Regions from separate parts of the Populibacterium corticicola genome, predicted to be linked through region 1. Evidence: riboswitches for the same ligand, from Rfam matches in the RefSeq annotation. Region 1 holds a riboswitch; the other holds the start of a gene.

Region 1 (14,782 bases):
ATCGCGTACGAACGACCACGCCATGATGGTGACTGGACCGGTGAGCATACCCTTGACCGGTTTGCGGGTCAGGGACTGAGCGTACTTGGCCCAGCGCACCGTCATTGGCTCTGGACGGGAAACATCGCCCCACTGGATCGATGGGCGGGTGCAGCGGGAACCGTAGGACTGAACCCAGCCGTTCTCTGTGACTGCGAAACCGTCCAGAAGTTCAGCGAAGTACTGAACCATGTCGTTACGCTCAGCCTCACCGTGAACCAGCACGTCCAGGCCGATCTCTTCCTGAAGGGCGATGACCTGGGCGATCTCGTCGCGCATAGCCTGCTCGTAGCCCTCGGTAACCAACTCACCCTTGGCGTGGGCGGCGCGAGCCTTACGGATCGAGGTGGTCTGCGGGAACGAACCGATCGTCGTGGTTGGCAACGCTGGCAGGCCAAGGCGTTCAGCCTGAGCCACCCGGCGTGCTTCGGCGTCCTCACGGTCGAAGTCAGACTGCTTGAGCGCTGCCGTGGCCTCGCGGACCGCCAGAACGTTCACACCGGCAGCGCCCGCGCGGCGAGCCAACGCATCCTTTGAGTCCTGCACCTGCTCGGCGATTGCTGCCGCGCCCTCGGTCAGGCCCTGAGCGAGGGCGACCACCTCCTGGGTCTTCTCCTCAGCGAACGCAAGCCACGACTTCAGTTCGGTGTCGAGCTTGGACTCGTTGCGCAGGGTGTACGGCACGTGCTGCAACGAGGTCGAGGTGGTGACCGTGACCGACTTTGCGCCAAGCGATTCCACGCGCTCCAGCAGAGCGAGCTTGTCGGACAGGTTTGCCCGCCAGATGTTGTGTCCGTCAATCACACCAGCGGCGATGGTCACGCCGGACAGGTCCAGGCCCTCGGTCGCTGGAACAGCGCCCTTCACTAGGTCAATCGCAATCGCGTCAGCGCCGGTAGCAACAACCGCGCCGAACAGCGGGTCCAAACCACCATAAGCCGCGGAAATGGCAACCTGTGGACGCTGCGGAACAGCCAACAGAACCTCGTAGGCGGTTGCAAGAGCGCCGCGCAGTTCATCGGCGGATGCGGACAGGTTCTCGTTGACCAGTGCGGCTTCCTCAAACTGAACCCACGGAGCGCCGGCCGCAGCCAACTGCTCAAGCAGTGCAACATACGCCGGCAGAATCTGCGGCAGCAGCGTGAGCGGGTTGAAGTCCGCGGCAACGCCGTCAGCAGGCTTGGACAGGGCCAAGTAGGTGACCGGGCCAACAACAACCGGACGGGTCACAAAACCCTGCTCCTTAGCCTCAAGGAACTGGTCCACAAACTGGCTGCCCACCAACTTGAACGTGGTGTCTGGACCAAGCTCTGGCACGAGGTAGTGGTAGTTGGTGTCGAACCACTTGGTCATCTCGAGCGGCAGATTCTCGCCCTGACCACGCGCAACGGTGAAGTAGCCCGCAAGGTCGAGGCCACCCTCAGCGTTACGCAGCGACTCAAAGCGCGCCGGCACAACGCCAAACGCTGCCGAGGCGTCCGCTACCTGGTCGTAGTAGGAGAACGACTCGGGGATGGAGGCATCGTCCCGGCCCAAACCGAGTTCGGCAAGGCGCTCGCGGGTGGACTTACGCAGCTCGGCTGCGGTTACCTCAAGTTCTTCGACCGTGGTCTTGCCTGCCCAGAAGGCCTCGACAGCGCGCTTGAGTTCGCGGCGTTCACCGATACGCGGGTATCCGAGAACGGAGGCCTTTGGGAATGGAATTGCAGAGGTGGACATGTTTCCTTGCCTTTGATGGTTGCAGATGGCTGGTTGATGTGGTCGTGAGCGATGTGGCTCTGAGCGCAGTCAGACGATCACAGGGAGACGGGAAGCGCCCCGACCTGTGCTCCTGTGGTCAGGCCTGAATCGCTGGGTGCGAGCAGACTGCCGAGTTGTAGGCCTTCGAGCAGATCGAGTGCGGGCTCGTATTTGTTGAAGGTGTAGATGTGCAGGCCAGGGGCCCCGGCCTCGAGCACTGCCCGAGCCAGTTCCACGGACGCTTCGATTCCACGTGAGTGGCGCAGGTGAGGGCTCTCGATGGATTCGAGGTCTCGGAGCAGAGCGGTGGGCGCAGTGACTCCGGTGAGTTGTTCCACGCGGTGCAGCCTGTTGGGGTCCGTTGTGGGCAAGATGCCCGCGAGGATTGGGATCGTGACACCTTCACGGCGCGCCAACTCGACGAACTGAGTGTAGGAGTCTGCCTCGTAGAACAGTTGGGTGATTGCGAAGTGGGCTCCGGCCTCCTGCTTTTCCAGCAGACGCAGAACCTCCTGTTCGCGGGTGGTGCCCGCGTCGCGGTTGCCTTCGCAGAAGGTTGCCACTGCGATGGTCAGTGGCTTGGCCGCGCCGCGCAGCGCCGCAGGCGCGTCTGCGTGGCATCGCTTGGTTTCGACCTCACGGATGAGTTCGATCAGTTCTGCCGACGAGTGCACGCCGTCAGCCGGTGGCTGCCAGTCGGGTTGGTCCCTCGGCGGGTCTCCGCGCAGTGCGAGGAAGGTGCGTGCGCCGATGGAGAGGAAGTCGTCGATCGTGTCTGCGACGTTGTCCCTGGTTGCGCCCACGCAGGTCAGGTGTGCGATGGGGAGAACATTGGTGTGCTTGACGAGTCGTTCCACGACCGTGCGGGCGGTGTTGCGATCGTTCCCCGCAGCCCCGTAGGTCACGGAAATGAAGTCTGGATGCGCCTCCACGAGCTTGCGGGCCGCATTCCAGAATTTTGGCGCAGCGTCGGGGTTGCGCGGAGGCATGAGTTCGAACGACAGCGTCGGTCGAGCGAAGCCGCGTGCAGCCGCAGATACGTCAAAGGAAGCCATTGGTATTACTCCATCGAATCTGGCGTTAGCACCCTTCTCCCGTTGGAGGCTTCCGTTGGGAGGGGGTTGCTGCGGTGTCATCGAGCCAGGACTCTCGACCGCTCTGGATGGATCTGGTGTTCTTAAGTCTGCGACGCGTTCGATGTTTGAGCAACTTCCCGTCCACTATACGGGCATTGTCATGGCCGCATAGTGACCTATGAAAACCGCATATTCATGCGTTTTCAGTGGTTCATACTGACCTGAAATGGTTGGAAAAGTTGTTTGTGCGACGGTCATTATGTCCGCCATGCGGACAGTCTTTCGTCTGATTGCCGACGATTCGGGGCCTTGGCAGCCTGTCTCGTGACCCAGCCGTGCTGGGTCTGCTAGACCAAGAGTTCGCCGTCTGCGACAACCACTTTGCCTCCCGCGACCACAAACTCACGTGCAGGAGTGCGGGTCAGGGCATCCATCGTGTTCTCGGCGTCGAGTAGAACGATGTCCGCCCGGTCGCCGACCTGTAGATTGTGCGAGGCCACGCCAGCGAAGGCAGCACCACGTGAGGACGCAAGCTCGACTGCGAGGGCAAGGTCCTCGTCGTAACGCAGACCGCACACCTGGGCAGTCTTGAGTGCGACCTTCAACATGTCGCCGTCCCCATATGGCCCCCACAAGTCGCGGAAACCATCGGTGCCAAGGCCAACGGCGACACCAGCCTCAAGCAGTTCGCGTAGCGGAAGCGGTGCGACCCGGATGGGCGAGACGGACGTGACTGACACGCCGGCCTCGGCCATGCCGGCAATCAGATCGGCTTGGCGCGAGGTGGAAAGCTGGCCGAGCGCAAGACCGTGCGCCACGTTGACCTTGCCCTGCAGGCCGTGGCGAATCGTGCGATCAATCATCAGCTCGATCTGAAAGGCTCCGAGTTCGCCACCATCGTGTAGGTGAACGTCGATGCCGCAGCCGTGCCGCTCGGCAATCGCGAAGATCCCGTCCAACTGGCCCACGGGGTCACGGTCAATGGATGCCGGATCAAGGCCGCCAATGTAATCTGCTCCAGCCGTAGCCGCTTGATCCAGAAGTTCCAGCACCCCAGGGCGGCGCAGCACGCCGTCCTGGGGGAAGGCGACGATCTGCGTGACGATGGTTTCTCCAAGGGCTTGGTTCGCCTCCCGGATCGCTTCGATGCCGCGCAGGCCAACCCCGGTGTCTACGTCAACGTGCGTGCGCTGAACCGTGGTGCCGTGGCGTAGGTATTCCCGCAGGACCTGTGTCGAGGTCTGAACGCCTGGAATTCCGAGGCGGTCACGATGCTCGCGCTCATGTTCGATGCGACCCTGCGTGGTGGCGACCCCGCCATATGGCTGCCACGGTTTGCCCCACCATGACTTGTCGGAGTGGGCGTGGACATTCGCGAATCCTGGCAGCGCCAGCAAGCTGCGGCCATTGATGGTTCGATCTGCTTGTGTTGTCGCGGAATCGGATCTGTCAGAGGTGTGAGCCGCATGTGGCGTGATCGCGGTGATTGTGCCGTCCACAACCGTCAGGTCCACGGCATCGCCACCCCACGGGCGAACATTGCGCACCTCAAGCGGCCGTGCGTCGGCGACATGTTTCCCAGCGGGTCGTGCTGCTGGGGCAAGTGGTGTAACTGGACGGGGTGAGGATACCGAGATGCTCATTGCATAAGGCTAATACTGGAGCTGCGTTCAGGGGAGAGTGCCACGCACCTTCGGTCCAATTTGGTATACCAAAAACTTCATGGCGTTCCGGGTGACTTTTGCCCACCGAAGATGCGCGTTGGACCGGGCGGAGGCAACATGGAAGAACCATTCCACGGGGGAGACCCCAGAACCTAAGGAGATTGCCTATGGGAATCGGCGACAAGATCAGCAACGCTGCTGAAGAACTCAAGGGCAAGGTCAAGGAAACGGCCGGGAATGCGACTGACAACGAAGAGTTGGAAGCGGACGGCAAACTCGACCAGGCCAAGGCAAACCTGAAGCAAGCTGGCGAGAAGGTCAAAGACGCCCTAGGCGGAAACTGACTGGCCTGTCCTCGCCCCGATAGGGATCTAGGAATTCGCGGAGGCCCGCACCTGATGGTGCGGGCCTCCGTCTGCGCAGGGGACTCTGCTAACGGGTCCCGCGTCGGGAGAACGCAACCACCGCCGGGAGAAGGCCGCCCACGTATGCGATGAACACGATGACTCCGCTCAAGGTCAAGAACACGGGCCAGTCCACGACAATGAGCACACGCCCCAGCAGCCCCCACGAACTCGCGATAATCGACGGGACGACCGTAAGCACCCCGATAACCCAAGCGCTCAGCGCCACCAACAGCGCCTCAACCCCGAGTATCGCGAGGACCTGTCTCCTCGAGGTGCCGATGGTGCGAAGCAACGCCAGTTCAGGGTGCCGTGCACCAGAGAGCATCATGAGGGTGTTCATCGCGGCGACTGCGATGAAGCACACGAGCACCAATATGAGGATCCGGGAGAGATCCGACTGCGACTGCGCAGATGAGGAAACGGCTTCGAGATGCTGTGCGCCGGTTTGCACCCGCCAGCCTGTCGTGGGCAACTCATCTACCAGATCAGTGGCGGCGAACCCTTCCTCGGTTATGGCGAACACCTCCGTCTGAACGCCTTCGGTGCGCATTCCGGAGAGATCAGCGCTCGTCATGATGTCGCCGAGTCCCAAGCCTCGCTCATAGATCGCGACGATACGAGTCGTGACCTCCTCCTGGCCGTTGAATCGCACCGCCAACGTGGAGCCTATGCCCTTGCCTGTGGCAAAGAGAAGGTCTGAGTTGACTGCGACCGTGTTGGGATCGTCCAGGCTGTTGAGCGAACCCGAGCGTACCTGGGGATCAACGAGAGCGGATATCTCGCCGTTCACCACCCTGATGGCCGTGGGTTCCCACAGTAGACGTTCCAGGAAGGGGAGGTCGTCGTCATCGTCGGTTCTGACCGAGGCTGGGACGAGGGTGCTGGACGCCGCTGTGGCGACGCCCTCAATAGCCTGGACTGTCGTCAACATGTCGTGCGAGTCAATGGCCGCTCCCGTGATCACGACATCAGCCTTCAGGCTATCGGCGTATTGTTCGGTTGCAGCGGTGGAGACGATGGCGTCAGAGCTTGTCTGAATGGTTCCCATCGCGATGACAAGCGCCAGGGGAATGATCGCGGTTGTGAGCCTTTTACCGTGTCCGCGGGCATTGGTGGCTACGATCAACGACAATCCGCTACGACGCTGAGAAAGAACGAGCGTGGCCTTCTGCGCGATGCCTCGAACCAGGGTGGGCGCTCCCAACGCGGCTGCGGTGATCAACAGAAACGCTGCGCTTGCACCGGAGGCGGCTCCCATGAGGCCGCCAAACCCGAAGGGAGCGGTGGCGGCCAGTACCCCCAGGCATAGAAACACCAAGGCAACTCGCAACCTCGTGCGTGGCACGGTGTGGTCCTCAACTGAAGTTTCCACGAGGTACTGCGCCGCGACTCCGGTTGCCACCCTTCGGGCGGCCAGGCGACCGGAAATCAGCGCGCTGGGCACTAGAACGAGAAGGGAACCCAGAGCTGCGAACGGTGAATGAGATGCCGCGAAGCTCTCCGCGATGACACCGGAAGAACGCAGTGCAGGGGTCAGGGCGTTGGCCCCCACATGCCCCAAGGCCACGCCAAAGGGCGCGGCTATGGCAAAGACAACGAGGACCTCCGCGGTTACCAGATTCCTGATCTGCTGTGGGGTGGCACCTGTCAGGCGCAACAATGCGAACTCCTCAGCACGTTGTCGTAGCGCGGCTCCGAACATGGATGCCACGATCAAGACGACAATCAGCAGGGTTGTCCCGGCAAAGGACGCGACCACGGGGACGAGCATGGGCGCACTGTCGGAGCCGATCGGGGTCCGAGCCCCGGATTCAAGCCACACGGCACAGGAGACGAGCATCGCCGTGGCCAACATCGCCACTATCAACGGCCCGATCGTGTGGGTGAGCCGGCTTCTGATCGAGGAAACACCCCAGTTCAACATGCCGCTCACCGGTCCAACCCGACGAGAGCCGTGGAGATCTGCGCGGCATTGCCGCCGGGCATGTCTCCGGCGATCTGACCGTCAGCTAGGAACACGACGCGGTCAGCGAATGATGCTGCGTGTGGATCGTGGGTCACCATCACCAGCGTCTGGTCGAGCGTGTCGCTTGCTGCGCGCAGTACATTGAGGATGTTGTCCCCGGTGCGTCGGTCGAGGGCTCCGGTGGGCTCATCGGCCAGCACAATGGCTGGGCGAGCCACCAGCGCTCGGGCAATGGCGACTCGTTGCGCCTGTCCACCCGAGAGTTCTGCGGGACGCCGATCCTGGACGCCTTCCAATCCGACTGCGGACAGCAGATACGCGATCCACGCGGAGTCGATGGGCTGGCCATCGAGCCAGAGCGGCAATTGGATGTTCTCCTTGACGCTCAAGTGCTTGATGAGATTGTAGGACTGGAAGACGAATCCGATCCGGCGGCGGCGAAACTCGGTGGTCTGGCTCTCCGAGAGCGACGATACGTCAGTCCCGGCCACGATGACTCGCCCACCAGTCGGCTGATCAAGTCCGGACGCACAGTGGAGCAACGTTGACTTCCCAGAGCCTGACGGCCCCATGATCGCGGTGAAACTGCCGTGTGGGATTGTGAGCGTCACGTCGCGCAGTGCGATAACGGGGGCGGCCAGAAGCGAATGGACCCGGCTCACGTGGTCGAAATGGAGCGCGGTGTGAGAAACGGTCATGATGATTTCTTTTCGTTGTGAGGGGTTGATTACCTCTACAACGCTAGAAATCCTGGGGCCGCGTAACTAGACGATTTCTATGGAACTCACGCGGTTACAACTTTAGGAGGAGGGAACGTTGGTTGGCGGCGGAACATCCACAATATGGTTTTGGTAGGCCCACACGACGGCTTGTAGGCGCGACCTGACTCCGATCTTCGGAAGCATCCGAGCGATGTGGGACTTGACTGTGGAGAGCTCCACGACGAGTTCCACGGCGATCTCCTCATTCGACATTCCCTGGGCAAGGAGCAGGAGGATGTCGTGTTCACGTGGGGTCAGGACACTGGAGGCGGTTGTCCCGCTGACTGGCTGCAGCCTACGCCGCTGCACAAACTCGTGCATGATTCGGCGGGTCAGGGTCTGATCGATGGTGCCGAGCCCTGCCGCAACCTGCCGCACCGCATGAACGATCACCGCCGGATCGGCATCTTTGAGGAGAAAGCCTGAGGCGCCTGCCTCAAGCGCCCCGAAGACGTAGTCGTCGATATCGAAAGTGGTCAATATCAGTACGGGGACGGGGTTTTCCCTCCCCGCTGCGTTGAGTTCTCTGGTCAAAGAGATGCCGTCCATATGCGGCATGCGAATATCGACGCAGGCCACGTCAGGTTTTAGTGTCTCCACCAGGGCGAGGGCCTCCCGTCCGTCGCTGGCCTGCCCGACCACCTCGATATCCGCCTCGGCGTTGAGGAGAGCTGACAGACCGGCGCGGACGAGTGGTTGGTCATCTGCGACGAGGACCCGGATGCTGCCATCCCCGCCTGTGAGTGGATGGGTCATATGGTCTCCCGGTTGAGTCTCAGGTCCACGATCCATCCACCATCTGGCAGCGGGCCGGTGACTAGTTGTCCGCCGACCAGTTCGGCGCGTTCTCGCATGCCCAAGAGTCCGAAGCCGGTCGTCTCTGAGGGCGTTGATCGCGCGGGGCTGTCATTGACGACACGGATTGTCAGCATCCCGGCATCACTTGGATCGAACTCGACACGGCAGGCTGCACCCGGCGCATGCCGTGCCGCATTCGCGAGTGCCTCTTGGACCATGCGGTAGGCGACCATCTGTGCGAGTGGGCCAATGCCCTGCCCGAGGGCGTGTGTGTCCTCCGGCGGGAGGAACTCGATCTCTTGGCCTGAGGCACGTCGCTCGGCGATCAGGTCCTCGATGGAGACGAGCGATTCAACGGAGCGGGTGCTGGGGGTTTCCTCTCGCAGTAGACCGACCAGCTTACGCAGGTCAGCAAGCACTGCTGTGCTTTGTTCGCGGATGTGGCGCGCAGAGCTGATGGCCGCTTCGGGATCGGTGGTGACGAGGTGTTCCATCGCCGCTGACATCATCGCGATGCCGGACAGGTGGTGTGCGGCTATGTCGTGCAGTTCCCTGCTGATGGCGGTTCTCTCCCGCGCCACCGTCGCATCGATGATGGCTCCTCGTTCGCGTTTGAGTGCGGACAGTTCGTTGGCGTGAGCCACCTTGCTCTCGCGGCGAGCGGCGACAAACTGTGCGATAAGGACGGGGATGACAACGGACGAGGCCGCCTGCATGAGTGCAAGCAGGCTGACGGGCACCAGGTCCTGCTGCGGGTCGACGCGCAGATCGTTGATTGTTTGGCTGGCCAGAAGCGAGGCGATGCCCAGCACAAGGTAGTTCCAGGTGCGCCTCGCCGGAAGGCGCAGCGCCAGATGGAAACTGGCCACCAGCACCGCCAGCGTGGAGGCGTTGAACAGTGCGCTGGGTGCTGCGAGACAGATCAGCCAGGGAAGAAGTAAGACGACCATGAAAGTTGTCTCTGGTCGCCGTGCGCACAGGAGGAACGCGCCTGATTGCAGGGTGACGACCATGCAGACGACGATGAACTGCCAAGGCTGGATGTTGTCGTAGAGGCCGTCGGCCTCGTGATCGATCTGATCCAGTAGGGGAACCACGGCGATGATCAGGGCCGACAGAACCCACACTGCGATGGCGTTGAGCAGTTCGGTGGTGGTGGGCTGTCGTGAGGAAGGCCTCGGTGCGAGGGCGGACGCCGTTGGGCCGTGCATGGAAACAGTCTACGGTAGTGGCGGTTCGCTACCTGTGCCCGGGAAGGCGCCACGCTGGTGGCGTCGCGGTCTCGGACCATCTGAGGCGTCAAGGGATAACACAGTCTGCGCTGGCCCGTGAAGGACTGGAGAGCGGATCAAACAAGGGCCGCCGACCAATGGTCGGCGACCCTTGCCCCCGTAGGCATGGGATTAAGGAGTCCCCTACCTAAGTGTTATCCAAGCAGACCTAGCCTTGGACGACAAAACCGGCGCGCAGCAGGTCGCGGTCTCGGGATGATGGTCCTACGAGGAGTTCGAACTGTCCAGGCTCCACGATGCGGCGTCCGCGGGCGTCAACGATCGTGCAGTAGGACACCGGAATCGAGATCTGGGCGATGACGCTCTCACCTGGTGCAACGGCGACCTGGGTGAAGCCCTTGAGTTCCTTGTCAGTCCACGACACCGAGGTCACCACGTCGGACACGTAGGCCTGCACGGTCTCGATGGTGGGGCGGGAACCGGTGTTCGTCAGGGTCACCGAGGCAACGATGGTGTCCTCGACGCCAGCCTCTGTGTGGGACAGGCTGAGGTTCGAGTATTCCACGCTCGTGTAGGACAGGCCGTAGCCGAATGCCCACTGAGGGTCTTGGGTCAGATCGGCGTAGCGGTCTCCGTGTTGGCCGCGGATCTGGTTGTAAAAGGTCGGCTGCTGGCCGACGTGGCGGGCGAACGAGATGGGCAGGCGGCCGGTGGGTTCGATGCTGCCGAGGATCAGTTCGGCCAGTGCCTGTCCGCCGCGCATGCCGGGGTTGGCGGCCCAGATGACGGCGTTGGCTCCCGTTGCCGACCCGGGCATGACCTGTGGCTTCGAGGCGAGGAGCACCACGATCACGGGCTTGCCGGTTGCCGCGAGCGCATCGAGCAGCGCCTCTTGGCCTCCCAGCAGGTTGAGCGTTGCGGTTGAGCGTCCCTCGCCAACGAGTGGGATCGCGTCGCCGACCACCGCGACCACGTAGTCTGCTTCGGAGGCCACCGCGACCGCCTCGTCGAGAAGTTCTTGGTCCACGGGTGCGGGGACCGCGACCTGGGGGCGCGGCTGACCGTCGGGGAAGAACTGGCCCGCTGGGTCGTCGGTGAGGTCCACGACGTTCGCGCCGCGAGCGTATTCGACCGACCAGTCGGCGGGGACTGCGTCGCGCAGTCCCTCAAAGACGGTTGTGATCTGCTGGGTGTCGTGTCCGTCCGGCATCCAGCCCGCCTGGCCGGAGTTGCCCGCCCAATCGCCGAGCTGGTACTGGTGGTCGTGCGCGTTCGGGCCGACGACGGCGATCTTCTTGGCCTGCGGCGCGCTTGGCGACGAGTCGGCGAGTGGCAGCACACCGTCGTTTTCCAGCAGCACGAGTGAGCGGCGAGCGATCTCGAGGTTGATCGCGGTGTGCTCTTGGGTGCCCAGGTCTGATTCGATGCGGGCCGGGTCTGGTCGGCGTGGGTTCTCGAACAGTCCGAGTTCGAACTTGACGGTGAGGATGCGAGCGACGGCTGCATCGAGGTCTGCGTCGCTCAGCATGCCCTTGTCGAGCGCATCGAGTGCGCCCTCGTAGAACAGCGGCGTGGTCATGACCATGTCGTTTCCGGCCTTGACGGCTGCTGCGGCTGCGTGGGTGTAGTCCGGCATGACCTTCTGCTCCCACACCATTCGGCCCACGTTGTCCCAGTCCGTGATGAGCATTCCGGTGTAGCCCCACTCGCCGCGTAGGACGTCGCTGAGTAGCCAGTCGTTGATCGTGATGGGTACGCCGTCGGTGGTCTGGTAGCCGAGCATGAACGTGCGGCAGCCCTCCTTGGCCACGCGCTCGAATGGGGGGAGGAACCAGGAGCGCATCTTGCGCTGGGATACGTCTGCCTCGGAGGCGTCGCGGCCACCCTGGGTTTCGGAGTAGGCGGCGAAGTGCTTCGCGGTTGCCAGGATCGCGGTCTCGTCCTTGAGGCCTTCGCCCTGGTATCCCTTGACCATCGCGGAGGCGAGTTCGCCGATGAGGTGTGGGTCCTCGCCGAAGGTTTCATTCACGCGACCCCAACGCAGGTCACGAGCGATGCACAGGACGGGGGAGAAGGTCCAGTGGATACCGGTTGCTGCGGCTTCAATCGCGGTGACCCGGGCGGCCTTTTCGATGAGCTCGTAGTTCCACGACGCCGCCATGCCGAGTTGGGTGGGGAAGATCGTGGTGCCCGGGAAGAACGAGTGGCCGTGAATGCAGTCCTCACCCACGATCAGCGGGATGGCCAATCGGGTCCTCTCGTTGAGTGCGTGCGCCTCGATCAGATTCTCCGGGGAGGTGTGCAGGATCGAACCGACGTGGCGCTCGTTGATGAGATTCTTGAGATCGCCGCGCGCGTCAAGCTGTAGCATCTGCCCAACCTTCTCCTCACGGGTCATACGTGAGATCAGGTCGGATACGCGTTCGGCTATGGGTAGGGAGGCGTCGCGGTAGGGGAGGCCGGTGACGTCGGTCATGATTCAACTCCACGGTGAGGTTGGCTGGGTGTTTCCCAGGAGCGGTGAGGCGGTCATGCAGGTGCTTCACCTAGTTCATGGTAGCGCTCCCACACCTCTCAACGGCAGGTTTGAACCTGTGTGAGTCGATGTGGCCCATGCGTTCACGCTGTAACCAGGTGTTACGGTCACAGTGCGAGCGCAACGGTGGCAGCGGTCGGAGAGCCGTGGGCCTCCTCCTGATACTTGCATAGACGCCACTTTGGGCACAAGATATGGTGCCACGTTCTAATAGATGAGACATATCTAGTGTTTAGGTGTGTCTCCGCACTGAATGTCAGAGGCTCGATATATAACTGCCAGTGTGATGAACCAACACCCACTTTCGCGCGTAACTGTTTTCACCGGATCGGCCAATGGGAGCGTACCCGGGTATCGTAAGGCTGCTCAGGAGGCTGCCGCGCAGTTGGCTCAAGCGGGCATCGAGATCGTCTATGGCGGAGGCCGGGCAGGACTGATGGGCGCCGTGGCCGACGCGGCGCTTGCAGCCGGAGGGCGAGTGCATGGCGTCATGCCCAAGGTTCTCGTGGACGCCGAGATCGCCCATCCGAATCTCACCTCGTTGGAGGTCGTTGAGGACATGCACGCACGGAAACTCGCGATGTCCCGCAAAGGAGACGCGTTTGTCGCTTTCCCCGGCGGCTCTGGAACCCTCGAGGAGTTCTTTGAGGTATGGACGTGGCAGCAGTTGGGTATCCACGCCAAGCCTGTCGCACTGTTGAACATCAACGGATTTTGGGACGGGCTGCTCAAGGCGATCGACGGTATGATCGTGGGCGGTTTCCTCAAACCCCACTACCGAGACTCATTGATTGTGGAATCGACCATGCCGCAGTTACTGGCTCGAATGGCCAATTGGGAGCAGCCGAACGTCAAGTGGGCGAAGGCGTCCTGACGCGACGAACTTCTACAGTCGTCGAACAGCGGAGATTCTTCCCACTCGGGCAATTTTTGTTGCAATTATATTGAACGTATAGTTATGCGTTAGCGGTGATCGGGGTTAAGTGAGCCCCGGTCATCGCCTTTTTTACCGTCGATGTGGTGCAGGCAACTGTGTATACCTAGTCACAACTGCGATGCTGAGAGGTGAAAAGTTTGCAAGAAGCGCTACATTACACGGTGTTCATGCCGTACGGGTTGTGTGTCCTGTTGGATCTGCAGCCGGTATGAGAGACAAAGAATATCAACAGTCGGACTGCCACGGGTCACCCGTAGATTCCTGGGGGCAAGACGAGAAAATTCTTACAGCGCTGAGTAATAATTCACGCTTTAAGGCAGGGGGTCACAGTGGGTACCGGTTACAAGAAGAGCGAAGCAACTAAGGAAAGAGTGCTCAAAGCGGCATACGAGCAGTTCTCGACCTATGGCTATCACGGTGCATCCCTCAGGGAGATCGCCACGCTCTGCGGGATCTCCCATCCGGGTATCCGGCACCACTTTCCAACCAAGGAAGATCTGTTCATCGAAGTCCTTCGCGAGCGTGATAGCCGAGTCCGCAGCATTGTGGAGACCTGGATAGCTGAAAAGGGCGTTTCGATTGAGGGCGTGGTTGAAATTGCTCGCCAGAACATGACCACTCCCGGCCTTCTCGAACTGTTCACTATAACCGCAGCTCAGGCGGGAAACCCGGATCACCCCGCGCATGACTTCTTCGTCATGAGGTATGCCGAACGCCGTAGGCTCTACGCGAAGTATCTGCGCATCGGACAGGAACAGGGCACGGTGCGCCGGGACATAGACCTTGAGGACACAGCCTCCACAATCGTGGCGCTCCTGGACGGCATTGCAATCCAATGGATGATGGGGCCAGAAGACATGTGCTTGGAGAGCCTGCTCGGAAAGGCTTTCGCCGATATCTTTGCTTCCCCAAGCGAAGCGAACAAATTTGCAGCCCAGAAGAGTCGCGACTGACCCGCGACATCTGGTGAGGCGTTGGGGGAGGACCATCGCGACCCCACAAAGAAAAGCCAGGGCGGCCCTCATCGGCGACCCTGCTGAGCGATGAGCAACAAGATCCCACAGCCATGGAAAGCAGTACCTCAGTGAACGCTGGCTACAAGAAAAGCGAAGCGACCAAGAAAAGAATCCTCAATGCGGCATACAAGCAGTTTGCAACCTACGGGTTTCACGGTGCATCGCTAAGAGACATCGCCACACTCTGCGGGATCTCCCATCCGGGTATCCGGCACCACTTCCCAACCAAGGAAGATCTATTCATCGAAGTGCTGCGTGAGCGGGACGCACGCGTTGAGACCCTCATGAAAGAGCACATCGCGGAACGTGGCATGTCCATAGACGTGGCAATCGAGATCACGCGGCACAACATGACCACACCTGGACTCCTTGAACTGTTCACGGCAACCGCCGCGCAGGCTGGCAACCCCAAACACCCAGCGCACGACTACTTTGTCCAACGATACGAACAGATCCACGCGATGTACGTCGAGTACCTGAAGTTGGCCAAGGCCCAGGGACAGACACGCCCTGACCTAGACCCCGATAGGGCCGCCTCGCTCCTGATGGCGGTGCTTGACGGCCTGCAGATCCAATGGATGCTTATCCCCGACAAGACGGAGATGGATGC
Region 2 (14,782 bases), on a different contig from region 1:
AGGCGTGGAAGTCTATCGAGTGACCCATTGTCCCGTTGTTGACGAGAGTGATCTCAAATGTATCGCCCACCCGTCCATGCAATGCCGGGCCGGGGAACTGTCCGTTGAATGTCCACAGTTCCTGAGTGACGCCGGGTGCCACTTCCATGACCTGCTCGGTGATTTCAAACGTCAACTTCCTTGTGACAGGTTCGCCCGTTGCGGGTGGTAGTTTAGGCAGGACGGCGTCGCGGGCAGTGAAGTCGGCATGTGGTTCGGCCATGAAGTCGAGAAGATCAGCGGCGTTGCCCCTCTGCGCGGTGTCGGTATTGTGGCTACCTGAGTGGCCATTATGTCCGTTATCCTCGGAGGTCGTGCCTTGCGACGAGTCTCCACCATCGATGGCTGCGTTCACGTCGGCTGGGTCGCTGGTTTGTGAGGTTGCACCCTCGACCAGGACCTTGAACGTCATGCCCATCTGCTTATGCCCCAGGATCGAGCACCATCCATCTAGGCTCTCGTTGACGACGCCAAGATCAACCTCTGCGCTATCGTTGGGCGCGATCCGCCCGGAGGTGCGTCCATCGGTGAAGACGAGATCGTGGACATCAGCCGTATCGGTGTTATGGACCTCAATGATGAGGCGAGTGCCGGAGGGGACGGTGACGGTGTCGGGGAAGAACTTCATGTCCCGCGCCTCAACCTGGATGGTCTGCTGTGGAGCATCAACTAGGGCACCAGAATCAGCCGAAGCGGAACTGTTTCCTCCACCCAATGCGGTGACCCCAATGGAGGAAGGGCTGACTGCTACGCCAACACCCACAATGAGCGCAACCACTACAACGGCTGCGGCTGCCTGACCTGCCCGAGACCCTGCCGGTCGGTCTCCGTACGGATCACGTCCCTTAACCTCACCCCGACTGTCTACGGCATTAGAGGGAGCCGAGGCCTGCGCCGGGGACGATCCAGAGGTGAGGGACTGTGTGGGGGAGGTGCTCGTCGCCAATGAGGACGGCGCAGAAGTAGGCCGTACCAGGGATGCTGCGGATGCGGGCCGCTTGGCAGCACGCATCGCACGGAACATCAATATCAAGAAGCTCGCGGTCGCACCCAGATAGAGCATTGTGGCCAAGACCAATACGACCGAGGGTACTGGGAGTAGCGACACCACGAGCGCGAGGTTGGCTGCAACGACCCGGAAAACCGCGCCACGATCTATCTCAATGTTCGCGGCCCGCGAGGAGGCGGGACCCGAACTGACCAAAACTGGGATCAGATACGACAGGGAACCGATGAGTACCTGCACAACGAAACCAGCAGCGAAGAACGGCGCAATCGTGGTGAAGGTCGAATGCGCAAGATCCCAGTCGTTTCCGGACAAACCGCCGCGAATGAATCCGATGAGCAGGTAGGCAACGCAGATGACGAACCAGAGATAACTTGCGGCCACGGACAACGTGCACATGGCAACCGGCGGGCGCTGGGCTGCGGTCTGCGCAAACACCACACCGAGCAGAAGCAATCCGATGAGATACGCACCCAGACCCACGCACGCGATCCACAGATGTCCTGACAGGGAACCTGCCGCGGCAAGCAGCAGGCCGCCGATGAACACCCACGTCAGACGACGAGTCATAGAGGATGCCCTTGGATGGATTTTGGTGCGCAGCATGGTCGGCCACAGCGTGACCAGAGTTCCCAGGACCGTCAGGCCAATCCAGCCGAGCACGTTGAGAACCGCATGGCTAGCCTTCATCTGCCCGTGCACGGGATCAGCGAATCCACGCGCAAGCAACACACCAACTGTCACGCCGAGCGGAAGCATGGCTGAGGCTGCAACGTAGTACCAGATTGTCACAGCGAACCGGACACCCATCGCGCGACGGAAGCGCAGCAATAGGGAAACCATGTGCCAGATCACCGCGGCCGTGATGGCAGCGGCCCCAAGGATCGTGAGCAGCCACACGGTACTGAGCACCCCGGCAACGACAACCACGGCGCCGGCATTGAACAGGATCAACCGAATGTTTTGCCGACCCCTATCCGCCTCGGTTGCGGGGGTGTGCAGCAGGGCGTAGGAGAAGTGCTGCGACCATACGAGGATAGCGTGGCTCGCGGCACCGAGCAGGATCAGATGGATCAGTAGCCAACGTGGTTCGGGGAGCCAGCGGTGCCCAAGCGCCACGATGATTGCAGCGACGAACCACAGGACCGACGGCAGATCGCGCATGGGCCAGAACCGCTTGACCATCAGGGGGCGATGCGGTGATTCATGCGTCGAAATGGGGATGCGAGTGCCGAGGCTCATCAGGTGTCCTTTGGGGCAGGGGCCAGTGCAAGAAGGGTGGGCGAGGAGGAGGGTGAAACTTCTGTCGCACCGGTTGGGACGGCTGGATCGGCAGTCTCTGGGTTGGGCAGGTTAACCGTAGGCGACTTGACCGCAGGTGGCGTTTTTGTGGGAGAAGGGGCTGTTCGTGGTGGGCCAAGAATCGATGAGACCACCGCGGTGCCGAAGAACAGCAGCAACGCTATGACGTTGACGAGCCCCCCGTATTCGACCGCTTCGAGTACGCCCAGCGCATCGCCGATCCAGAGTCGCACCAGCAGTGAAGCGTGGAGTAGAAGCGCGGGAACCCACATGAATGAGCGATATGGCAGTGGTCTGCGGAGCACGGCAGGCAGGATGGTTGAGGCATGCGCCATGATCATGGACATGGTGAAGCCAATGAACACGGCATGGATGACCGCGTCGTATCGGACACCCTCAAACGCTGGTCCCAGTAACCATACGGCCCCGGCGACACCGAGCCAGAAGTAACCCGCGAGCATGCAGGCAGCCATGAACCTGCGCAGCCCATCGGTGCGAATGAGTTTCATGGCAACGTCTCGCGAACCAAGCCAGATGGTCAGTCCCAAGATCTCAGCCCCGAGTAGGGGATAGCCGACGGTAGGCCAGAGGAGTGCGCCCAAGAGCGTTAGAACGATCGCACAACTCAGCACCAGCAGCACAGTTCCGTCATGACGAGCCAGTGTTAGACGTGCGAGTTCCAGGCGTTCGCCGCAGATGGTCAGGATCAGGAACACTGCGAGCCAGGACACCACAACCCGAATGGGCACACCCGAGATGAGTAGCAGCGTCGCAATCGCCGCGACCGCAGCGCCGAGCGTTTGAATGAGGACGGCCTCGTCGCGGTTGCGCCGCCACAACACGGCGTAGTTCACGCACATTCCAGTGATCCCCACCAGCGAACACATGAACGCAATGGTCAGGGGAACCGGACTGAGTAGGAGTAGCCCGCCCAGTCCCATCGTCACGGGTGAGAGGTATCCCCACCACTTGCTGAGCGCGACCGCCCGTTCGAGGGAAATCAATGTCCCCACGAATCCGAGCGTCATGAGGTAGCCGTGGACATCTGCGAGACGGGAGAACGTCAAAGGTGCGGGGAACCCGAGCAGAAGCAGGGCGGCATCCAACCCAGCGAGTAGAGCCAGACCCGCAGGGAGAAGGAGAACGCCGCGTAGCGGTGGTAGACGGCGGGCTTGGGCGGTGGTCATGACCGGCCACCGGTCTTTGAAGCGTGGCCAACTGCCAGGCGCAGCGTGCACACTCCGGGTGCGGTGAATGGGGTGAGCGACTGTGCCGTTGCGTCGACATTGCCCTCGGCCAGCGCTCCAGCCACCAGGCCAAGGTGCACGTTACAGACGACATCTGGATGTTTTGTGGCCGCGTCCAGCAGAGGGCAGCGGTGCAGTTTGATGGTTGACTCGTCAATCACTCGCGGTGCAAAACCGAAATCCTCGAGGAAACCCGCGACGTGCTCTGCGGCAGAACTGGCAGGGTCGTGCTCGCGGATTTTTCCATTGGCGACGAGTTCCTGACCCCAGTCCTCGCCCGCGGCTCGTGCTGCGGAGACCGGGTCCGTGGCGGTCGTGGAGATGGTGTTCGCAAGCGCGGATGCAAGCCCTGCATACTCCACGGTCGATGCCGGTTGGTGTGCAGGTTCGAGTGCGAACCACAGCCATGAAGGGCGTCCCCTCCCCTCTGAGTAGGCCTGTTCCCGGGAGACGAATCCGTCCGTGAGGAGTGCGTCGAGGTGGCCGCGGACGGTGTTCTCGTGCAGTTTCACCCGAGCCACAAGGCCGGGTAGGCTCAGGGGTTCCGCTGTGGATTCGAGCGTTTCCAAGACGAGCAGGCGCGACGGAGAGAGCGCTCGCCCTCGCTTGGTCCTTCGCGTGCTCGCAGTCATCGACAACCCTCGATTATTTTCCACGGAGTTAACTGTAATAAATTAAAAGCATCAAGGGACAGGACTTAGGTGTGAGATTGCATGCCAGTCCATCCGAGATCCTGATTTCTCGAACAATTCAAGGAGTAGACATGCCAGAGGACATCGAAATCACGGAGAAGCCCACAGGCGGATGTGCGTGTGGTGAGCACGATGCCGTTGCGTTCCCAGAACTCAACGTGCAACTCATCCCGCATGAGATCCGGCACGCAACCATCTTTGGAGCGCTGGCCGGTGTGAAGCCGGGACGGGGCTTGATTATCCAGGCAACCCACGATCCGAAGCCATTGCTCGCACAACTTGAACAGCGCGAACCGGGTGTTTTCGCGGTGGAGTACATTGAGCGCGGGCCAGAGATCTGGAAGATCCAGTTCGTTCGCAACTAGTCACAGGCCGGACTTTTGCCGGACGGTCCTGCGTCCTACGATTTGAGGGTACTACTGAGACAAAAACGGTTGTGCCTATGCATGAATGATGCATAGGCACAACCGTTTTTGTCTTATGTAATGGACGTGCGGGAGGTGCCAGGGGGCGGCAGGATCGTCGGCAATAAACCAACTAGGCGGTTAACGCTGCCACGATATCGTCGAGAATGTCGAGCGGGTCCTCCAGCCCAACGGACAACCGCACGGTGGTCTCCGCCATGCCCACCGCTGCGCGCCCCTCGATCCCGAGTTTGCGATGCGTGGTCGTGGCAGGGTGCGTGATCAGCGACTTCGCATCACCGAGGTTGTTCGAGATGTCCACGAGCTCGAGCGCATCAAGGAACCGGAAGGTCCGCTTCTTCTGTTCCTCGTGCGAGGCTCCTTCCGGGGCCACCAGATCGAAGGTGACCACCGTGCCACCACCCGTCTGCTGTGCCCTCGCCAACTCATACTGAGGATGTGAGGGCAGGAACGGGTAGCGAACGTTCGTGATGCCGTCGATGTTCTCGAGCTCCTGCGCGATCTTCAGCGCGCTCTCTGTTTGCGCGGCTACGCGGATGGGAAGGGTTTCCAGCCCTTTGAGCAGCACCCAGGCGTTGAATGGGGACAGCGACGGCCCGGTGTTGCGGATCATCGTCTGCACTGGGCCCTCGATGTAGTCGCTCGGGCCAAGGATCGCCCCACCGAGTACGCGGCCCTGTCCGTCAATGTGCTTGGTCGCGGAATACACGACGATATCCGCACCCAGCTCGAGCGGCTTTTGCATGATCGGTGTTGCGAACACGTTGTCCACGATCACGAGTGCCCCGGCATTGTGTCCGAGTTCGCTGACCGCACGGACATCGATGATGTCCTGCATGGGGTTGGACGGGGTCTCGAAGAACACGATATCCGCCGGGGTCGAGAGCGCGGCCTCCCACTGCTCGATGACGTGGCCGTCGACGTAATCCGTTTGCACACCCCAGCGGGCGAAGATGTCATCGAAGATCACGAGCGACGAGCCGAACAGCGCTCGCGCGGCAACGATGCGCGAGCCCTGCTGGACAACCGCGGCAAGAGCGGTGAACACCGCGGACATTCCGGTGGCGGTGGCGTAACACGCTTCTGCGCCCTCAATGAGCCGTAGTCGTTCCTCGAACGTGTGGACCGTGGGGTTTCCGTAACGCGAGTAGATGAACCGGTCGATATCGCCATTGAATGCGGCCTCTGCCTCAGCCGCGCTGCCGTAGACGTAACCCTGCGTCAGATAGATCGGCTCGGAGGTTTCCTCGAACTCGGAGCGTGCCTGACCTCCGCGAACGCCGATCGTGCGAGGACGAAGTTCCCGGTTGTTTGGGTATCCCACTGCTACTCCCCGGCGGCGTAAGAGGTGGCGGGCAGGCCCCGAAGTCTCCAGCCGTTGATGGTGCGCTGGCCGTAAATGTCTGCATCGCCCTCGAAGCCTTCGAGGACGTTGTACGACTTGAGATATCCCTCTTCGGTCGCCGCCGTGGCGGCCCCGATTGAGCGGTTGCCTGAACGGCACAGGAAGATTACGGGAGTTTCGCTTCCGGGCTGGACGCCGATCTTGGCGAGCTGCGACAGGAAATGTACGTTTGGCCCGAATGCGGTGACCCACTCAATGAAGTGGACGTCTTTGCCCAGCGGGGTCAGGTCGGGTACGCCGATCTGCTGCCACTCCCCTTCGGTGCGGATGTCCACGAGGACTGCTTCGGGATTGGACTCGAGAATGTCCCAAGCCTCTTGTGGGGTCAGGTCGCCTGCGTATGTCATGATTTCCTCCATCGGTCATGGCGGTAGCACCCTCACCTGATGTTTCGCTCTTCCGGATGTTTCCGGCGTGGCGGTATGCCAGGGGGTTGCTGCGGCGTCATAGTGCCAAGTCACTCAGCCGCTCTGGATGGTCGTTACCTATGATATGTCACGGACCCCATGAATCTGAGACACGGTGGTCATTATGTGAGATGAATTCGTCGAGTGGTTGACACTCACCCCGCTCGACCAAGAACCTTATATGTAGGTCATGAGTTCCAGCATCAAGCCCCGGCTTGCTGGACGGCAACCCTCCACCTGCGGTGGGGTGCTCCGGGTGAAGACCGGGTTTCGCACCAACCGGTGACGAAACAAGCGCGGGATCCGTCGCACAGACACGCATCCCTTCACGTCGCCTTGCCGAATGCGCCCGCACAACGAGCGATCTCGGCGAGCGGGGTATTTCGTGTACCCCGGAGGTGGGCGGTGAGAGGTTGTGTGCGGCGAAGGGGTGGGTCCCCAACACGTTGGAGACGAACATGAACGACTTTGCTGCGCCGTGTCTGCCCGTCGTCGGATCAGACACGCTCGTGCCATTGGTTGACGGACGCCAGGTAACCTACGCGAACCTCGACTGCGCCGCCTCTGCGCCCGCATTGACTGTGGTTGCGGATCGCGTCAACCAAATCCTTCCGCTCTACGCATCCGTGCACCGCGGCGCAGGGTACCTCTCGCAGGTATCCACTGCCCTGTACGAGGAATCACGTCAGACCATCGGTCGCTTTGTGGGCGCACGGGGAGATGACGTCACGATCATCACCCGCAACACGACCGACTCCCTGAACCTCCTTGCTGGTTGCGTTCCCGCAGAACATGGGAAACCCGGCAAGGTGCTCGTACTGGACGTTGAACACCACGCGAACCTCCTACCGTGGAAGGCTGCAGTGGGTGGCGCGACCGTCTTGTATGGTGGCGCATCCGTTGCCGAAACCCTAGACCTGTTACGCACTGAACTGGCCCGCGAATCCTATTCGCTCGTCGCCGCTACCGGCGCGTCGAACGTCACGGGAGAATCCCTGCCCGTCGCCGATCTCGTTGCCATCGCGCATGCCGCTGGTGCACGCGTGGTTCTTGACGGTGCGCAACTCGTGCCGCATCGCCGCTTCTCACTTGAGGAAACCGGAGTTGATTACGTCGCATTCTCTGGCCACAAGACCTATGCACCATTCGGTGCGGGAGCCCTAGTGGGCCGTCGCGACTGGCTGGATCAGGGAACCCCATACCTTGCGGGTGGCGGAGCGGTCCGCCAGGTCACCGTGGATGAGGTGTTTTGGACCAACGCTCCGGCCCGTCACGAGGCCGGTTCGCCAAACGTTATTGGCGCCGCGGCGCTCGCCTCCGCATGCGAGGCGCTCGCAGCGCTGCCGGAGGGTGCACTTGAGGCGCACGAGAATCTGCTGCGTGCCCGGCTCGTCGAAGGACTTGAGTCCATCGACGGCATACGTATCGTGCGTGCTTGGGAGGACGCGGTCAATCCGGTTGGGGTGGTGACCTTTGCGGTACGCGACTGCGATCCCGGCCTGGTTGCCGCATACCTTTCGGCGGAGCACGGCATCGGTGTGCGAGATGGCCGTTTCTGCGCTCACCCGCTGCTCAACCGCCTGGGGTTCGACTCAGGTGCGATCCGCGCATCGGTTGGAGTGGGCACGACGATTGCCGAGGTCGACCGGCTCATCCACGCGCTACGTGTTTGGGTTGCAGAGGGCGTACATACCAACTACGAGGTCACGGACGGTTGCTGGGCGGTCAAGGACGATCCGCGTCCGACTCCCGCGAACTCCGGTCTGCACGGTCTGATTGCGACCGCTGCTGCGGCTCTGGGCGGTGTGTCGGCCTGTGGGCCGGCTCCATCTGCTGCGGCTCTGGCAGGCGCAAACGCCTGATTCTCATGGACGACGAGCCGGTTGGCTTGTCCCTCTCATCCGGCAGTGCGTGGCTTGTGTCAGAACTTCCGGGGCGCTTGCTTGTGCGGCGCTGGTTGCTTGGGGTTGCCAGCGTCGCACATTTTTATGCTCGTGTTAAACAGTTTTCTAAGTTTTTGAGAATAAGAGCACGGGCAGCACGGTGACGAATGGGAGTACAAGAACAAGGGCGGTAGAACTCCAGAGAGCGGTGGGGTTCGGGTCACTGGCCAGGTTTTGTGGCGATTCCGTCCAGCCAGAGAGTGTCCGATTCGTCGCGGTGGCTGCCCGTAGACCCGACGTGCTTTGAGTCGATCTTCGGTCCGTTCTTGATAACGTGAACGAGCGCCATCGCGTGACCGCGACCAAGCCCGTAATCCTCCGCGAGCCACGTGATGACTTCACTGGCCTTGACGCCAGGGCCTTCAAATCCGCGGGCCTTTGCCTTGTCGAGTAGTTCGCGCGGAGTGAGACCGGTCTTCTTCTCGATCGTGTCGAGGTAGGCCTGGAATGACATGACAGCTCTCCTTCGGTAGGTGAACTACAACGTACCGCACCGTACGAGGCGTCACAACGGATTCCGGTATCGTGCGCCTGCCTCGGCCCAGCGCGTTGGTGCGCCGTCCTGTGTTCCAGGTGATTGCGCCTCACGCCACGAGGTCGTGGGTGACCTGGGCGAGTACGCGCCTGATCTCCGAAATGGAGTGCAGGGTGCTTGAGTTCTCCCGCACGGACGTGAAGATGGTGCGCCGCGGGTTTCCCGGTAGCTCCAGGAGCTTGATTCCAGGCGGGCGAGATACAGTCATCAGTCCGGGGAGCAGCGCCACGGCATTGCCCGACGAGATGAGGGCCATGTGTGCCTGAAGGTCCGCGGTTTCAAAGCGCACGTCAGGTTCAAACCCCGCGGTTCGGCAGGCTTGTTCCGCCCAGTGGCGCGAGGCTGCTCCGCGTGGTTCCATCACCCAGGGCAGATTGTGGGCATCGCACAAACTCTCGACTGCGGCGAACGCAGGACCCGTGGCGGGGATGGCCAACCTGAGCGCATCGGTGGTGAGTTCCACACGGTCGAGTTCGGGGTGCCACGGGGCAGCATGCCCGGGATATTGTTCCGCGATGACGAGGTCGAAGTCGCGCGTCCAGGTTTCGCGCAGTGCGGTCTCTGGTTCGCGCTGCGTCATGGTGACGCGAAGGTCAGGGTGTTCCTCGGTGAGAATGGTTAAAACCTGCGGCATGAACGCCAACGCGGCAGACTGAAATACAGCGACCCGGACGGTTGCCTTAAGAGTTGAGTCAGAGCGAGCGACCTCGGTGTGTGCCTGTTCGAGTAGGTCCATGATCTGTGCGGCATAGGCGGCCAGGGTGTGCGCCGCTGGAGTGAGTTGCACGCGCCGGCCCGACTTGCGCAGTAGTTCGACCCCGGCCTCCTTCTCCAACAGCCCCAACTGTTGGGACACGGCGGAAGGGGTTTGGTGAAGAGCGAGGGCCACCTCCGCGAGGGTTCCGCGTCGTTGCAGTTCAAGCAGTACGCGCAGGCGTCGAACGTCGATCATTGCACCCAATCCAAACATGTAGAAGCACTAAACGAAATCGATTAAAAAACTTCACTTTACCTAAAGTGAATCACCTTTCACACTGATAGAGAAGATGACACTATGACATAAAAGGAGTGACCTTGCGCAACCTCAGCAAAGACGCTCAAGCCCTCGCGGACCAGACAACCTCACTGGTCCACGAATGGCTCACCACCGCGGACACGATCAAAGCGAGCACCGCCGCAACCCTGCTCTCGGGAGTCCTCAGCGAAGAGGGCGGACTCGACTTCACGGTCGGGTTCGTTGACGGAGTAATTCGACCCGAAGATCCGCACATCGCAGCTGGGAACTTCAGGAAGCTTGCCGCGAATACCCCGCAGTTCCTTCCGTGGTATCTGCGCAGCGCAGTCACACTCGGCGCGACCGTTTCCCATCTAGCACCCCAAGTTGTGGTTCCCGCCGCCCAGCGGGTCCTGCGCCAACTGGTCAGCCACCTCATCGTTGATGCAACCGACGCCAAACTGGGCCGCAGCATCGCGGCGCTGAAGCAAACCGGCCGCAAACTCAACGTCAACCTCCTCGGTGAAGCCGTTCTTGGGCCACGCGAAGCCGCGAAGCGCCTCGACGGAACCAAGCGACTCCTCGAACGCGATGACGTGGACTATGTGTCCATCAAGGTGTCCTCAACGGTTGCCCCACATTCCCCGTGGGCGTTCGAACAAGCCGCAGACTCCGTCATCGAACAACTGCTCCCGCTCTACCAGTACGCGGCCGCTCACCCCAGCCAAAAATTCATCAACCTCGACATGGAGGAGTACCGCGACCTCGACATGACGATCGAGGTGTTCACCCGGCTCCTCGACCGTCCAGAACTGCGGGGCCTCGAAGCAGGAATCGTGTTGCAGGCCTACCTGCCCGATGCAATGGCCGCGATGCAGCGACTCCAAGACTGGGCAGCCAGCCGCCGCGCACGAGGCGGAGCCGCAGTCAAGGTCCGGCTCGTCAAGGGAGCCAACCTCCCAATGGAACGCGTCGAAGCAGCGGTGCACGGCTGGCCACTCGCCGTGGTGGGTTCAAAGCAGGAGGCGGACACCAACTACAAGCGGGTCCTGAACTGGGCACTCACCCCGGAGCGCGTGGCAAACGTGCGGCTGGGAGTCGCCGGACACAACCTCTTCGACATCGCCCACGCCTGGCTGCTGGCCTCGCAACGCGGCGTGCGAGACGTACCCGGTGCGCTTGAGTTCGAGATGCTGCTCGGCATGGCTGAGGCCCAAGCTGAAGCCGTGTCCCGCACCGTCGGCGACCTCCTGCTCTACACCCCGGTCGTGCACCCCGCGGAGTTCGACGTGGCCATCGCCTACCTGATCCGCAGACTCGAAGAAGGCGCATCACAGGACAACTTCATGTCCGCAGTATTCGAACTGTCCGGCAACGAAGAACTCTTCGCCCGCGAACGCGCCAGGTTCGAGACCTCCCTCGCCCACGTGGACGAGACGGTACCGGAACCGAACCGCCTGCAAAACCGACTCGTCGACAATCCACACGAGCACACGCAGTTTGCGAACACCCCGGACACCGACCCTGCGCTACCCGGAAACCGGGAGTGGGCGCGGCAGATCATCGCCGCGATCCCGCAGTCCACGCTCGGCGTGGACACCGTGCGCAAACACACCATCACGGACGCCAAAACCCTCGAGGCCACTCTCGCCACCGCAGTCGATGCGGCCCCAGCGTGGGCCGCACTCGGCGGAGAAAAACGAGCGAGCGTCCTGCGCGCAGCAGCCGTCGAACTCGAAAAACGGCGCGCTCAACTCATCGAGGTCGCCGCCAGCGAATGCGGCAAAACCATCGAACAGGCAGACCCGGAAATCTCCGAGGCAATCGACTTCGCCAACTACTACGCACAACTCGCACAGGACCTCGACACACTCGACGGAGCCCGCGCCATCCCCGTGAAACTCACGGTGGTCACCCCGCCGTGGAACTTCCCCATCGCAATCCCAGCAGGATCGACACTCGCGGCGCTCGCGGCGGGGTCGTCCGTTGTCATCAAACCGGCAACGCAGGCGAGCCGGTGCGGGTCGGTCATGGTTGAAGCACTCTGGGCGGCGCTCGACAGCGTTGGCGTCTCGCGTGACGTGCTCCAACTCGCGCACGTCTCCGAAGGCGAACTCGGGCAGGTACTCGTGTCGGACCCGCGCGTGGACCGGCTCATCTTGACCGGGGCGTTCGAAACCGCCGAACTGTTCCAGAGCTTCCGCCCCGACCTGCAGTTGCTCGCGGAGACATCGGGTAAGAACTCGATCATCGTGACCCCGCACGCGGACTTGGACCTCGCGGTCAAGGACGTGGTGAACTCGGCGTTCGGTCACGCTGGACAGAAATGCTCGGCCGCTTCCCTCGTGATTCTGGTTGGGTCCGTGGGGCGTTCGCAGCGTTTCCGCAACCAGCTCCTCGACGCCGTTTCTGGGCTCAAGGTAGCGTTCCCGGATGACCCGACCGCGCAGGTAGGGCCAGTGATTGAGGCGCCCGAGGGCAAACTCAAGCACGTGCTGACGCAGCTGGAACCGGGGGAGTCGTGGGCGATCGAACCCCGCCTCCTCTCAGAGGACGGACGCCTGTGGTCGCCCGGTGTGAAGACCGGCGTGACGCCCGGATCCGAGTACCACCTGACCGAATACTTCGGCCCCGTGCTTGGGATCATGGTGGTCGATTCGCTCGAACAGGCCATTGCCGCGCAAAACGCGACGGACTATGGCCTCACCGCAGGCCTGCACTCCCTGGACCCAGCAGAGATCGCGCAGTGGACTAGCAGCGTTGAGGCCGGGAACCTGTACGTAAACCGCGGAATCACCGGGGCAATCGTGCGCCGCCAGCCGTTCGGCGGCTGGAAGCGTTCCGCCGTTGGCGCGGGCACCAAGGCCGGTGGCCCCAACTATCTGTTCGGGTTGACGGATTGGGAGAGCGTACCAGCAGCGGGAACCACTTCGATTTGCGACGATATGGCTCAGTTTGTCTCTCGGGTCCGGCAGGCCGCACCCGAGTTGGGTATCAGTGAGGCTGATCTGGACCGCTTGGGCCGTTCTATTGCTTCCGATAACGCTGCCTGGCAGACCGAATACGGGGTCATGAAGGACGTGTCTGGGCTTGTGGTTGAACGCAACGAGTTCCGTTACCTGCCCACCAGTGTCATTATCCGGTTTGGCGGAGAAACCCACAGCGACGTCACCGACCTACTCCGGGTTGTTGCCGCAGGGCTCGCCGCGCGCGGGACGTTCGAGGTGTCGCTCGCGGAGCCACACCCGGCACTCGCGCAACTGTTGACCCGTAGCGGGGTGCGAGTATCCACGCGTAGCAGCTGCGAATGGGCAACGGGACTATCCGACGTGCGGGTCCGGCTCGTTGGCTCCGCCGCCCCCACCCGACGAGAAATCGCGGAACTCACCGGCCCTCGCCCCGATGTTGCCCTGTACGATCAACCCGTCACCGAGTCCGGCCGGATCGAGATGCTCCCGTTCCTGCGTGAACAGGCAATCTCGCTGACCGCACACCGATTCGGCACGGTGCAACCCATCATCAAACTGTGAAATACCCCGGAGGGGCTGACACCTGACGTGTGTCAGCCCCTCCGGCTTGAGACAATAGAGCAATGCAGTGCCACCACTTTGACGCAGGAACGTGCGGATCATGCACCCTCCTGCGCACGCCGTATTCCCAGCAGCTCGCGGACAAGGTGGCACACGCGCAAAACCTCCTGCACGATTACCCCGACCTAGAGTGGCTTCCAGCGGTCCCGAGCGCCGAGTCTGGTTTCCGGAACAAGGCGAAGATGGTGGTCACCGGTACCTGGGAAGCGCCAGTGCTGGGCATCTTGGATGGCGAGCAGAACGGCGTCGACCTGCACGACTGCCCGCTCTACGACAACGACATGAAGGTGCTGCTGGAGGACCTGCGCGCCTTTATCACGACCGCGCGCGTGCAGCCTTACGATCTGCGTACTCGCCGCGGTGAACTCAAGTATGTGCTGGTCATGCAGTCCCCGGATGGTGAATACCTGGTCCGGTTTGTGTCGCGGTCGAGGGAACCCGAAACGCGGCTGCGTAAACACCTGCCTGCGCTGCTCGCGGTCCGTCCCGACATCGCTGTGTTCACGCTCAACATCCAACCCGAACACAAAGCGGTGCTCGAAGGCGACCTCGAAATCTTCTTGACCGAACGCGAAACTCTCACGATGCGCGTTGGCGGGGTCCCGCTCAACCTGCGCCCGCAGAGTTTCTTCCAAACCAATACGCCCATCGCCGAGGCACTGTATGCGCAGGCGCGCGATTGGATTGCCGACGAGTCTCCCGCACTCGCGTGGGATCTGTTCTGTGGGGTGGGTGGTTTCGCCCTGCACATGGCGCCCTATGCAGGCCACGTGGTGGGTATCGAGATCGCCCCGGACGCTATCGCGTCCGCGAAAACCACGGCCGCCGAACTGGGCATCACAAATCTGTCGTTCGACGCGATGGACGCGACAGCCTTCGCGGTCGCGGAACCCAGCGAGCCCACTGGACCTGACGGTGCTGCTGGTACCGCCTCAACTAGCCCCGCTGGGACGGAACGTGGGGCTGGTCCGCAGGTTATCGTCGTCAATCCGCCCCGACGTGGAATTGGAACGGAACTTGCGCAGTGGCTGGAAGCCAGCTCCGCGAATGTGGTTGTGTATTCGAGTTGCAACGCCATCACATTGGCCAAGGATCTGGCGCACATGCCGAGCCTGAAGCCCGTGGAAGCGCGAGTGCTCGACATGTTTCCGCACACCTCGCACTACGAGGTGATCGTGCTGCTCAAGCGTGCCTCCT

What was found. A riboswitch is a leader RNA that binds a small molecule or an ion and turns the genes downstream of it on or off. The one in region 1 is predicted to bind S-adenosylmethionine.
Region 2: another riboswitch for S-adenosylmethionine. It lies ahead of ACFSYH_RS13500 (aminotransferase class V-fold PLP-dependent enzyme); the one in region 1 lies ahead of ACFSYH_RS06890 (methylenetetrahydrofolate reductase).

The regions. Positions count from the first base shown of each region.
Region 1 is NZ_JBHUOP010000002.1:725,951-740,732, reverse strand. Features, by position in the region: gene metE (5-methyltetrahydropteroyltriglutamate--homocysteine S-methyltransferase) at 1-1,758, opposite strand, end outside; gene ACFSYH_RS06890 (methylenetetrahydrofolate reductase) at 1,836-2,834, opposite strand; SAM riboswitch class I at 2,842-2,948, opposite strand; gene ACFSYH_RS06885 (amidohydrolase) at 3,203-4,498, opposite strand; gene ACFSYH_RS06880 (CsbD family protein) at 4,687-4,863, shown strand; gene ACFSYH_RS06875 (ABC transporter permease) at 4,952-6,850, opposite strand; gene ACFSYH_RS06870 (ABC transporter ATP-binding protein) at 6,856-7,590, opposite strand; gene ACFSYH_RS06865 (response regulator) at 7,693-8,409, opposite strand; gene ACFSYH_RS06860 (sensor histidine kinase) at 8,406-9,662, opposite strand; gene ACFSYH_RS06855 (exo-beta-d-1,3/1,6-glucosidase) at 9,892-12,159, opposite strand; gene ACFSYH_RS06850 (LOG family protein) at 12,506-13,093, shown strand; gene ACFSYH_RS06845 (TetR/AcrR family transcriptional regulator) at 13,528-14,109, shown strand; gene ACFSYH_RS06840 (TetR/AcrR family transcriptional regulator) at 14,223-14,782, shown strand, end outside.
Region 2 is NZ_JBHUOP010000007.1:1,212-15,993, forward strand. Features, by position in the region: gene ACFSYH_RS13470 (multicopper oxidase domain-containing protein) at 1-2,287, opposite strand, end outside; gene ACFSYH_RS13475 (hypothetical protein) at 2,287-3,534, opposite strand; gene ACFSYH_RS13480 (helix-turn-helix transcriptional regulator) at 3,531-4,250, opposite strand; gene ACFSYH_RS13485 (DUF2249 domain-containing protein) at 4,358-4,651, shown strand; gene ACFSYH_RS13490 (O-succinylhomoserine sulfhydrylase) at 4,824-6,035, opposite strand; gene ACFSYH_RS13495 (rhodanese-like domain-containing protein) at 6,038-6,463, opposite strand; SAM riboswitch class I at 6,469-6,597, opposite strand; SAM riboswitch class IV at 6,710-6,826, shown strand; gene ACFSYH_RS13500 (aminotransferase class V-fold PLP-dependent enzyme) at 6,982-8,385, shown strand; gene ACFSYH_RS13505 (DUF4287 domain-containing protein) at 8,627-8,920, opposite strand; gene ACFSYH_RS13510 (LysR family transcriptional regulator) at 9,051-9,953, opposite strand; gene ACFSYH_RS13515 (bifunctional proline dehydrogenase/L-glutamate gamma-semialdehyde dehydrogenase) at 10,070-13,525, shown strand; gene ACFSYH_RS13520 (methyltransferase domain-containing protein) at 13,588-14,782, shown strand, end outside.